One region of the Anaerobutyricum soehngenii genome, then DNA from elsewhere that is predicted to be linked to it. Evidence: riboswitches for the same ligand, from Rfam matches in the RefSeq annotation. Region 1 holds a riboswitch; the other holds the start of a gene.
What was found. Region 1 has a riboswitch for ZMP and ZTP ahead of pflB (formate C-acetyltransferase). Riboswitches for the same ligand answer to the same signal wherever they lie in the genome.
Positions count from the first base shown of each region.

Region 2: another riboswitch for ZMP and ZTP. It lies ahead of FYJ25_RS04945 (formate--tetrahydrofolate ligase); the one in region 1 lies ahead of pflB (formate C-acetyltransferase).

Region 1 covers NZ_VULP01000013.1:15,704-20,144, reverse strand. Annotated here, with positions in the region: gene pflB (formate C-acetyltransferase) at 1-2,228, opposite strand, end outside; ZMP/ZTP riboswitch at 2,705-2,790, opposite strand; gene FYJ25_RS07565 (threonine/serine exporter family protein) at 3,234-3,668, opposite strand; gene FYJ25_RS07560 (threonine/serine exporter family protein) at 3,665-4,426, opposite strand.
Region 2 covers NZ_VULP01000007.1:3,144-7,584, forward strand. Annotated here, with positions in the region: gene FYJ25_RS04935 (InlB B-repeat-containing protein) at 1-1,183, shown strand, start outside; gene FYJ25_RS04940 (DUF3592 domain-containing protein) at 1,339-1,803, opposite strand; ZMP/ZTP riboswitch at 1,985-2,078, shown strand; gene FYJ25_RS04945 (formate--tetrahydrofolate ligase) at 2,252-3,922, shown strand; gene FYJ25_RS04950 (DUF6273 domain-containing protein) at 4,081-4,441, opposite strand, start outside.

The sequences.
Region 1 (4,441 bases):
GCAATTACATCTAACTGCTGTTCTTTTGTCAGTGAGATGAATTTAACAGCATAGCCGGAAACACGAATTGTGAAGTTTGCATATTCTTCTTTTTCTGGATGTTCCATGGCATCAATCAGTTTCTCAACACCAAATACGTTTACATTTAAGTGGTGAGCACCCTGTGCGAAGTAGCCGTCCATAACATTTACTAAGTTACCAATACGTTCTTCTTCGGAATGACCGAGTGCATCAGGGTTGATTGTCTGCGTATTGGAAATACCATCTAATGCCCATTCATAAGGAAGTTTAGCTACAGAGTTTAAGGAAGCTAAGAGACCGTTCTGCTCTGCACCATAACTTGGGTTTGCTCCTGGGGAAAGTGGTTCACCGGCTTTTCTTCCATCTGGAAGGGAACCTGTTGCCTTACCATATACTACGTTAGATGTGATAGTAAGGATAGAAGTTGTAGGTTCAGAATCACGATAAGTATGGAACTTCTCCAGTTTCTTCATGAATGTCTGAAGTAACCATACAGCGATATCATCGGCGCGGTCATCATCATTTCCGTATTTAGGGAAGTCACCAGTTGTCTCATAATCAACAACAAGACCTTCTTCATTGCGGACTGTTTTTACTTTGGCATATTTGATCGCACTTAAGGAGTCTACTACATGTGAGAATCCTGCAATACCGGTAGCAAAAGTACGACGTACATTTGTATCGATTAAGGCCATCAGTGCATATTCATAGTAATATTTGTCATGCATGTACTGGATGAGATTCAATGTATTTACATACAAACCTGCTAACCAGTCCATCATGATATCGTATTTATGCATTACTTCATCATAATCAAGATATTCGGAAGTAATTGGTTTATATTCCGGTCCAACCTGCTGGCCGGTCTTTTCATCCACACCACCATTGATTGCGTAAAGAAGACATTTGGCAAGGTTAGCGCGGGCGCCGAAGAACTGCATTTCCTTACCAGTCTGTGTAGCAGAAACACAGCAGCAGATAGAGTAATCATCGCCCCATACCGGACGCATTACATCATCATTTTCATACTGGATAGAACTTGTTGTAATAGAAATATGAGCGGCATAATCTCTGAATGCTTTTGGAAGACGCTCAGAGTAAAGTACGGTGAGGTTTGGCTCTGGAGCAGGTCCCATATTTTCTAATGTATGAAGGAAACGGTAGTCTGTCTTTGTAACCATAGAACGACCATCCTGACCAAGACCACCGACTTCAAGTGTAGCCCATACAGGATCGCCAGAGAAGAGCTGATTGTAGGATGGGATACGTCCAAACTTAACCATACGGAACTTCATAGTCATATGGTCAATTAATTCCTGTGCTTCTTTCTCTGTAAGGATGCCTTTATCCATATCACGTTTGATATAAATATCAAGGAAAGTAGCGATACGTCCGATACTCATAGCAGCACCGTTCTGTGTTTTAATTGCTGCAAGATAACCAAAGTATGTCCACTGAACAGCTTCTTTTGCATTAGAAGCAGGCTCAGAAATATCATAACCATAGCTTTCTGCCATAACTTTCATATCTTTTAATGCTTTAATCTGCATGGAGATTTCTTCTCTTAAGCGGATTACATCATCTGTCATCGTTCCATCGCCACAGTTTGCGAAATCTTTTTGCTTGTCTTCAACTAATAAATCAATACCATAAAGAGCAACACGACGGTAATCGCCAACGATACGTCCACGTCCGTACGTATCTGGAAGACCGGTAATGATTTTGTTGTGACGAGCTTTCTTCATCTCAGGTGTATAAGAATCAAATACTGCCTGATTATGTGTTTTATGATAATCTGTAAAAATTTTATGCAGTTCTGGATTTGGTGTATAACCATAAGTTGTGCAGGCTTCTTCCGCAGTACGGATACCACCAAATGGCATAAAGGCACGTTTTAAAGGCTTATCTGTCTGAAGACCTACAATCTGTTCTTTTTCTTTTAAAGCTTCAGAAATATAGCCTGGTTTGTGTGAAGTAAGGCTTGATACAATCTCGGTATCCATATCAAGAACGCCACCTTTGTCACGCTCAGCCTTCTGCAATTTCTGCAGTTCGTCCCACAGCGTATTCGTAGCTTCTGTAGGTCCCTCAAGGAAAGAAGCATCTCCATCATATGGAGTGTAGTTATCCTGGATAAACTCTCTTAAATTAACTTCTTCTCTCCAGATACGTCCGTTAAATCCCTGCCATTGTTCTTTTTGTAACATCTTAATTGACCTCCCTGTTTGTAAAAAATTCTTAAGTCAAGGCTTTGAAATATGTTTGCTAAAAAATCAAAAAAGTGTCAGATGATTTTAAATAATTAGTTAAAACTTATTATAGTTATAATCACCTAACAACATTATTAGCATGATTTTTGATAATCGTCAAACAAATTTTTGATATTATGTGTTCTTTTTTCTGAACATATACACTAAAAATGTTCTTAGAGCCCTTAAAATCAAGGGATTTAAGTTGTTGATAAAAAAATATCAAATCGTACAAATGTACGGATATAAATACAATATCAACAAGAAAATAGCAAAAATTTCACCTGGCTTAATCATGATTTAAAGTTATTTCTTCTCGGGGATATCGGATAGAATATTCATCTCAGTCGAGAAGACTCCCACCTCTTTCAGGTGGTGAGTGACAGCTCGACTTGAACCTGTCAGAGTAAAATAAAAAAAGCCGATATCCAGACAAGAATTGCCCAGACGGTCGGCTAAATAAGAATCTCATACTTCATGTGGTTCATTCCACTTACTTCCGTCAGTCGTATAAGTAACCTAACTATAACCAAAAGCCAATCAAATGTCAAGGGGTAACTATTTAATTCATTTGGGGAAAACAGACGAAAATAAAAAGAATAGACGATAACAAATGTAAAGATATCGCTGCGTAGAAAATGCCTGTTCGGCATTTTTACTTGCTCTCACATTACATTTGTTATCGTCTATTCTTTTTATTTTCTGTTTGTTGGCTCCACGTGAATGAATGCAATAGTCTTTGGAGGAGAGAAAGGGGGAGAGATCAGAAGTCTACTGCTTGTTTGGAAGGTATAGTGTCCAGAATATTAAAGAAATCGCCTTTATATTTATCGTATACAATGATAGTTGGCGATATCATTGTATCATCATTGACAATATCAGAATAAGCCACAACCTTCTGTCCCCTTCCCCATCTCTTTCCCAAAAACTATTGTATTCATTTCTTTTTTCGTCTGTTTTCCCCTAATGAATTAAAGAGTAAACTCTTCTTGCCATATCGTGGAATATCCATATGAGGCTCATTCCGATGGCAAGTCCTAATGCACATTGGACGGTTTTAGAACCATACATTGCGGCATACTGCCATTGCCTTTGAACAGCATAGCTCATCGTGTAGTAGAGAGAACCGCCAGGAATCAAAACAACAACAGAGATGATAAGAAAAAGTGTGGTGGGAGCTTTTCTTATTTTTGCAATGACTTCGGAGTAAATTGCAGCAAAGGCGCTGGCAAATAGTGAGGAAATAAAAACATCGAACCCCCAGGTATTAGCAATAACATAAATAACCCAGGTCAGTACGCCACCTAAAGCTGCAGGAAAAATGTGTTTAAACTGCAAATGAAACAGGAATCCGAATCCGGCAGCTCCGATAAAAGCCGCAAAGAACTGAAGTATCATAATACACCTCCCACAAACCAGATAGCGCACATGAATCCACAGGCAAGAGCGCCAGCCCATAGAAGAGATTCTACGAGTCGCATTATACCGGAAATCGTATCTCCGATTAAAATATCCCGGATAGAATTGGTCATAAGAATACCGGGAATCAACAGCATAATATCTCCGATCATAACTTTATCTACATGAATTACCGGAAAAAAGAAGGCAGTGATGCAAATGCCGGTACCGATAAAGAGAGAACAGAAAAACTGAAGAATAAAGGTATTACTGCATATAGAATTTAAATGCCTTTGTAAAAAACAAAGGAGAAAAGCAAAGATAACAGCAATAGCTCCATCTAAGATCGTTCCACCGAAAAAGACAGAGAACCCGCCGGCACCAAGCATACTTCCCAGATAAATAGTATAAGGTGCAGGTTTTATTTTTGAAATTTTGTTTATTTCATCTTTCAAATCTGTTAAAGAAAGGGGAGTGGCACAGCATTGTCTGCTTAATGCATTTGCCTGTTCTAATTTAAAAAAATCTGTGCCGGCAGGAGTGGTAATCCTGCGAGTTTGTGTATATTCTTCTCCCTCAGGAAATACCATTGTAACAACAATACTTGATGTAATTGCAAAAACATTCATCTGGCTGGCACCGTAGGCATGTCCCATTCGATTAAGCGTTTCTTCCACACGACTGACTTCGGCGCCATTGGTCAGCATAATTTCAGCCAGATTTAATAATTCATGTAAAATAGCATTTGGTGAGCTCAATGAAATTCTCCTTTC
Region 2 (4,441 bases), on a different contig from region 1:
TAATGGAGATGTTGTACAGTCTGCAAAATCACAATCAAAAGGATATTTATATAATGGTGTTTATAAGGTATCCGGTACCATTGGTGATAAGACAGTTTCCTCATCATTTGTTATTAATGAAGGTGCGAAAAATGTAACTCTTTCAGAAAAATCTCAGTCAACAACTCACATTACAGGAAAGGTAAGAGATGCCGACACTAAGAAGTGGATTGGTGGAGCAACAGTTAAGTTCAATAAGGGAGAAATGACGATAAGTTCTGCTACTACCGATGCAGATGGATTATTTGAGGCGGATCTTCCAGTAGACAGTTATGAGATAGTTGTCAGTAAAGATGGATATGTCAGCGTTACCACGAATGAAACGATTGTAGAAAGTGAAACAAAATACATGGGAACAATAGATTTAGTAGCTGGTGACGAAAATGGACGGGGAGGCTTTAGCGGATATATTACAGATGCCATAACAGGTAAGGCAGTGCAGAATGTAAAGTTACAGATTAGAGCAGGAGCCAACAGTCCAGATACAAATGATATTCTTTTGACGTTAAGTACTGATTCGGGAGGATACTACAGTTATAAGCCAAAAGACATTTTTGGAATTAAAAGAGGTCTTACCAGTGGAATGTACACGGTTACAGCTATCAAAGACGGTTATATCACAAGTAGCTTTAATATTGTAGTAAAAGAAGATGAAGATGTTGATAATCAAAATGGAACAATTTCTCCGGTTTTAAAAGATAAAGAATACCGAATTGTATTAAGATGGGGAAGTCGTCCAAGTGATCTGGATTCACATTACAATGCTATTGTAGAAGCGGATCATGTATATTATTCAAATAAGAGAGGAAAGGCAGCGAATCTTGATGTAGATGACACTAGTAGTTATGGACCGGAAACAATTACAGTAACAGACTTTGATTCACTAAGTAATGGATTTGTTTACTCGGTACACAACTATTCAAACAAGAGTGAAAGTTCAAGTCAGGCACTTTCAGAATCCGATGCATATGTTACAGTATATCACGGAAAGTATGAGCCAGTTGTTTTCCATGTTCCGGTAGGCTATGTGGGAACAGTATGGAATGTATTTAAAGTAAACAGCGAAGGTAATATAGAAGCGATAAATACTTTTGAAAACTGTAGTGATTCATCGAATGTAGGAAGTTCTTTCAGAACATATTAATTCAGGATGTATTAATTAGTGAAAATGTGAGCGGGGCTGCCGCAGTATAGGTCTGAAGCTATAACTGCTGACAGTCCCGTTTTTATGTGCCCTGAAAGATTTTAAAAGTGCTATATGATATGCAATAATGAGCATGGGAGCTAAGCTTTTTCTTGTTAGATTAAAAATATTAAAATATTAGAAAGAATACCTTCTAAAAAAGCGAGAAATAATAAAAAAATGCCTACAGGGAGATAATAACGCTGTATAGTTTTTGGAGCGGTATCTTTTTTTACATAAAATTGTTCGGGATTCGAAGGATTATAGTTAACAGTAACTTTTTCACCAATAGAAAAATAATTATAGTTATGTCCATTTAAAGATTTTTCATATATAAAACCATGAACATCATATTTTACAACGGGGATATATAGATATTGTTTTGTTTGAATATCTGTTGATACATTACATTCTTCTGGAGTTAATCGGATGATTGTACCAGTTACTGATGCAGTGCATACTTTTTCCAACTTTGACTGGTCGTGAGATATTTTATGGCTGAGATAAACAAAGAGAATTCCAATTCCGATAAGTAATAATGGAACGATTCCGCCCATAAGTATTCTAAAGATCATAAGCATTGTCGTCACCTCCTGATAAAAAATTTCCGTCAAAATCAAATATAGAACAATTTTAAAAGTATATTAATGAAATTTCTGTTAGTATAATCATAACAAAACTGTTTATAGAAAGTAAAGTAAAATTAAAAAGTTGACTTTTCCGCGTAAGTGTGTAAATATATAAATATAAATCTGCCAACGCAGAAATTCTGGTTACTGACGGATATGTGAAGAGACACAGTGTAGCCGGAGGGATGGAGACATCCTGTTATTAGCCGACCGTCTGGGCAGCTTCTTTTGAAGTTGCCCTTTTTGTTTTTACCCCAACAATTTATCTCAGTCGAGAAGACTCCCACCTCCTTCAGGCGGCTCGACTTGAATTAAAGACATAGTAAATAGGGCAAGGGTATAAAGCAGAAGAGAAAGTGTGTAAAGTATTTATATGCGTTAAAATGAAAGGAAGAAGGATATGAAAACAGATATTCAGATTGCACAGGAAGCAACAATGCTTCCAATTAAAGATGTAGCAGCAAATTATGGGATTACAGAAGATGATTTAGAATTATACGGAAAGTATAAGGCTAAGTTTTCTGATGAGTTTATGAACAGTCTTGATGAGAAACCAGATGGTAAACTTGTATTAATGACAGCGATTAACCCAACTCCTGCCGGAGAGGGAAAGACAACAACAAGTATTGGTCTTGCACAGGCATTAGAGAAGTTAGGAAAGAAGTCTGTTCTTGCACTTCGTGAGCCTTCTCTTGGACCATGTTTCGGAATAAAAGGCGGAGCTGCTGGAGGCGGATATTCCCAGGTAGTTCCTATGGAAGATTTAAATCTTCATTTTACAGGTGATTTCCATGCAATCACATCTGCAAATAACTTATTAGCAGCACTTCTGGATAATCATATTCAGCAGGGAAATGAGCTTCGCATCGATACAAGACAGGTAATATGGAAACGTTGTATGGATATGAATGACCGTTCTCTTCGTAATATTGTCATTGGCCTTGGAAGAAAAGTAGACGGTTATGTAAGAGAAGATCATTTCGTCATTACAGTAGCAACAGAAATTATGGCGATTCTCTGTCTCGCAGAAGACATTAAAGACTTAAAAGAACGTTTATCAAAGATTATTGTAGCATATGATGTGGATGGTAATCCTGTAACTGCAGGACAGCTTAATGCAGTTGGTTCTATGGCAGCATTATTAAAAGATGCGATTAAGCCAAATATGGTACAGACATTAGAGCATACAGGCGCAATCGTTCATGGAGGACCATTTGCTAATATTGCACATGGATGTAACAGTGTACGAGCTACAAAGATGGCGTTAAAGCTTTCTGATATCGCCATTACAGAGGCTGGATTCGGTGCAGATCTTGGGGCAGAGAAGTTCATGGATATTAAGTGCCGTATGGCAGGCTTAAAGCCAGATGCAGTTGTATTAGTAGCAACAGTTCGTGCTTTAAAATATAATGGTGGTGTTCCAAAAACAGACCTTGCAGAAGAAAATATGGATGCGTTGAAAAAAGGTATCTGTAATCTTGAAAAACATATCGAAAATCTTCAGAAATTTGGTGTGCCTATCGTTGTAACTTTAAATGCGTTTGTTACAGATACAGAAGCAGAACACGACTTTATCCGTCAGTTCTGTGAAGAAAGAGGATGTGAATTCGCTCTGTCTGAAGTATGGGCAAAAGGCGGCGAAGGTGGAATTGAACTCGCTAAGAAAGTATTGAAAACATTAGAAGAAAAAGAAAGTAATTTCAAAGTACTTTATCCAGATAATGCACCTTTAAAAGAAAAAGTAGAAACCATCGCAAAAGAGATTTACGGTGCAGATGGAGTGACATATGAGCCAGCAGCAGAAAAAATGCTTGCGAAACTTACAGATTTAGGATTCGGTGATCTGCCAGTATGTATGGCAAAAACACAGTATTCTCTTTCTGATGATCAGACAAAATTAGGTCGTCCGGAAGGTTTCAACATTCATGTACGTGATGCTTTCGTAAATGCCGGAGCAGGTTTTGTTGTAATCCTTACCGGAGCAATCATGACAATGCCGGGATTACCAAAGAAACCAGCAGCATTTGGCATTGATGTAGATGATAATGGAAAGATCACAGGATTATTCTAAATCCTGATTTGTAGATTTAATGTAGACAAAAAAAGAAAACATACCATATCCCATCTGCTCTGTAGTCGCTGTATTTAAGATGCTCGTCCGCATCTTAAACACGCTCCGAAGCCGCATCTGGGATATGGTATGTTTTCTTTTTTCGTCTATATTAAATCTTATTCTATATTTAACCACATTGCTGGTTTTACAGTGATATTAGTATTGGTTACTTCATATCCATAATCCATAACGGTTTTATCTTTGTATACAAAGCTCATAGAGTTTTCGGCTGCTCCTGGAGTACGAAGCCACCAGCAGCTTTTTGTTTCATGAATGGCATCATAATATTTTGCAACTTCATCACAGCTGAGTAAGAAGAATTTATCTTTCGTATTATTACCTGCTGGAGTTTTATAGGTTGCATTTGGTGTGTTTTTTACAGTTGTTTCCAAAATACTGTTCCGTTCGTTTTCAGTGAAACTTTCCTGAAGAAAATTGTTGTTAAGCCATTCACGTACGGAAGAAGATTCCCAAGTT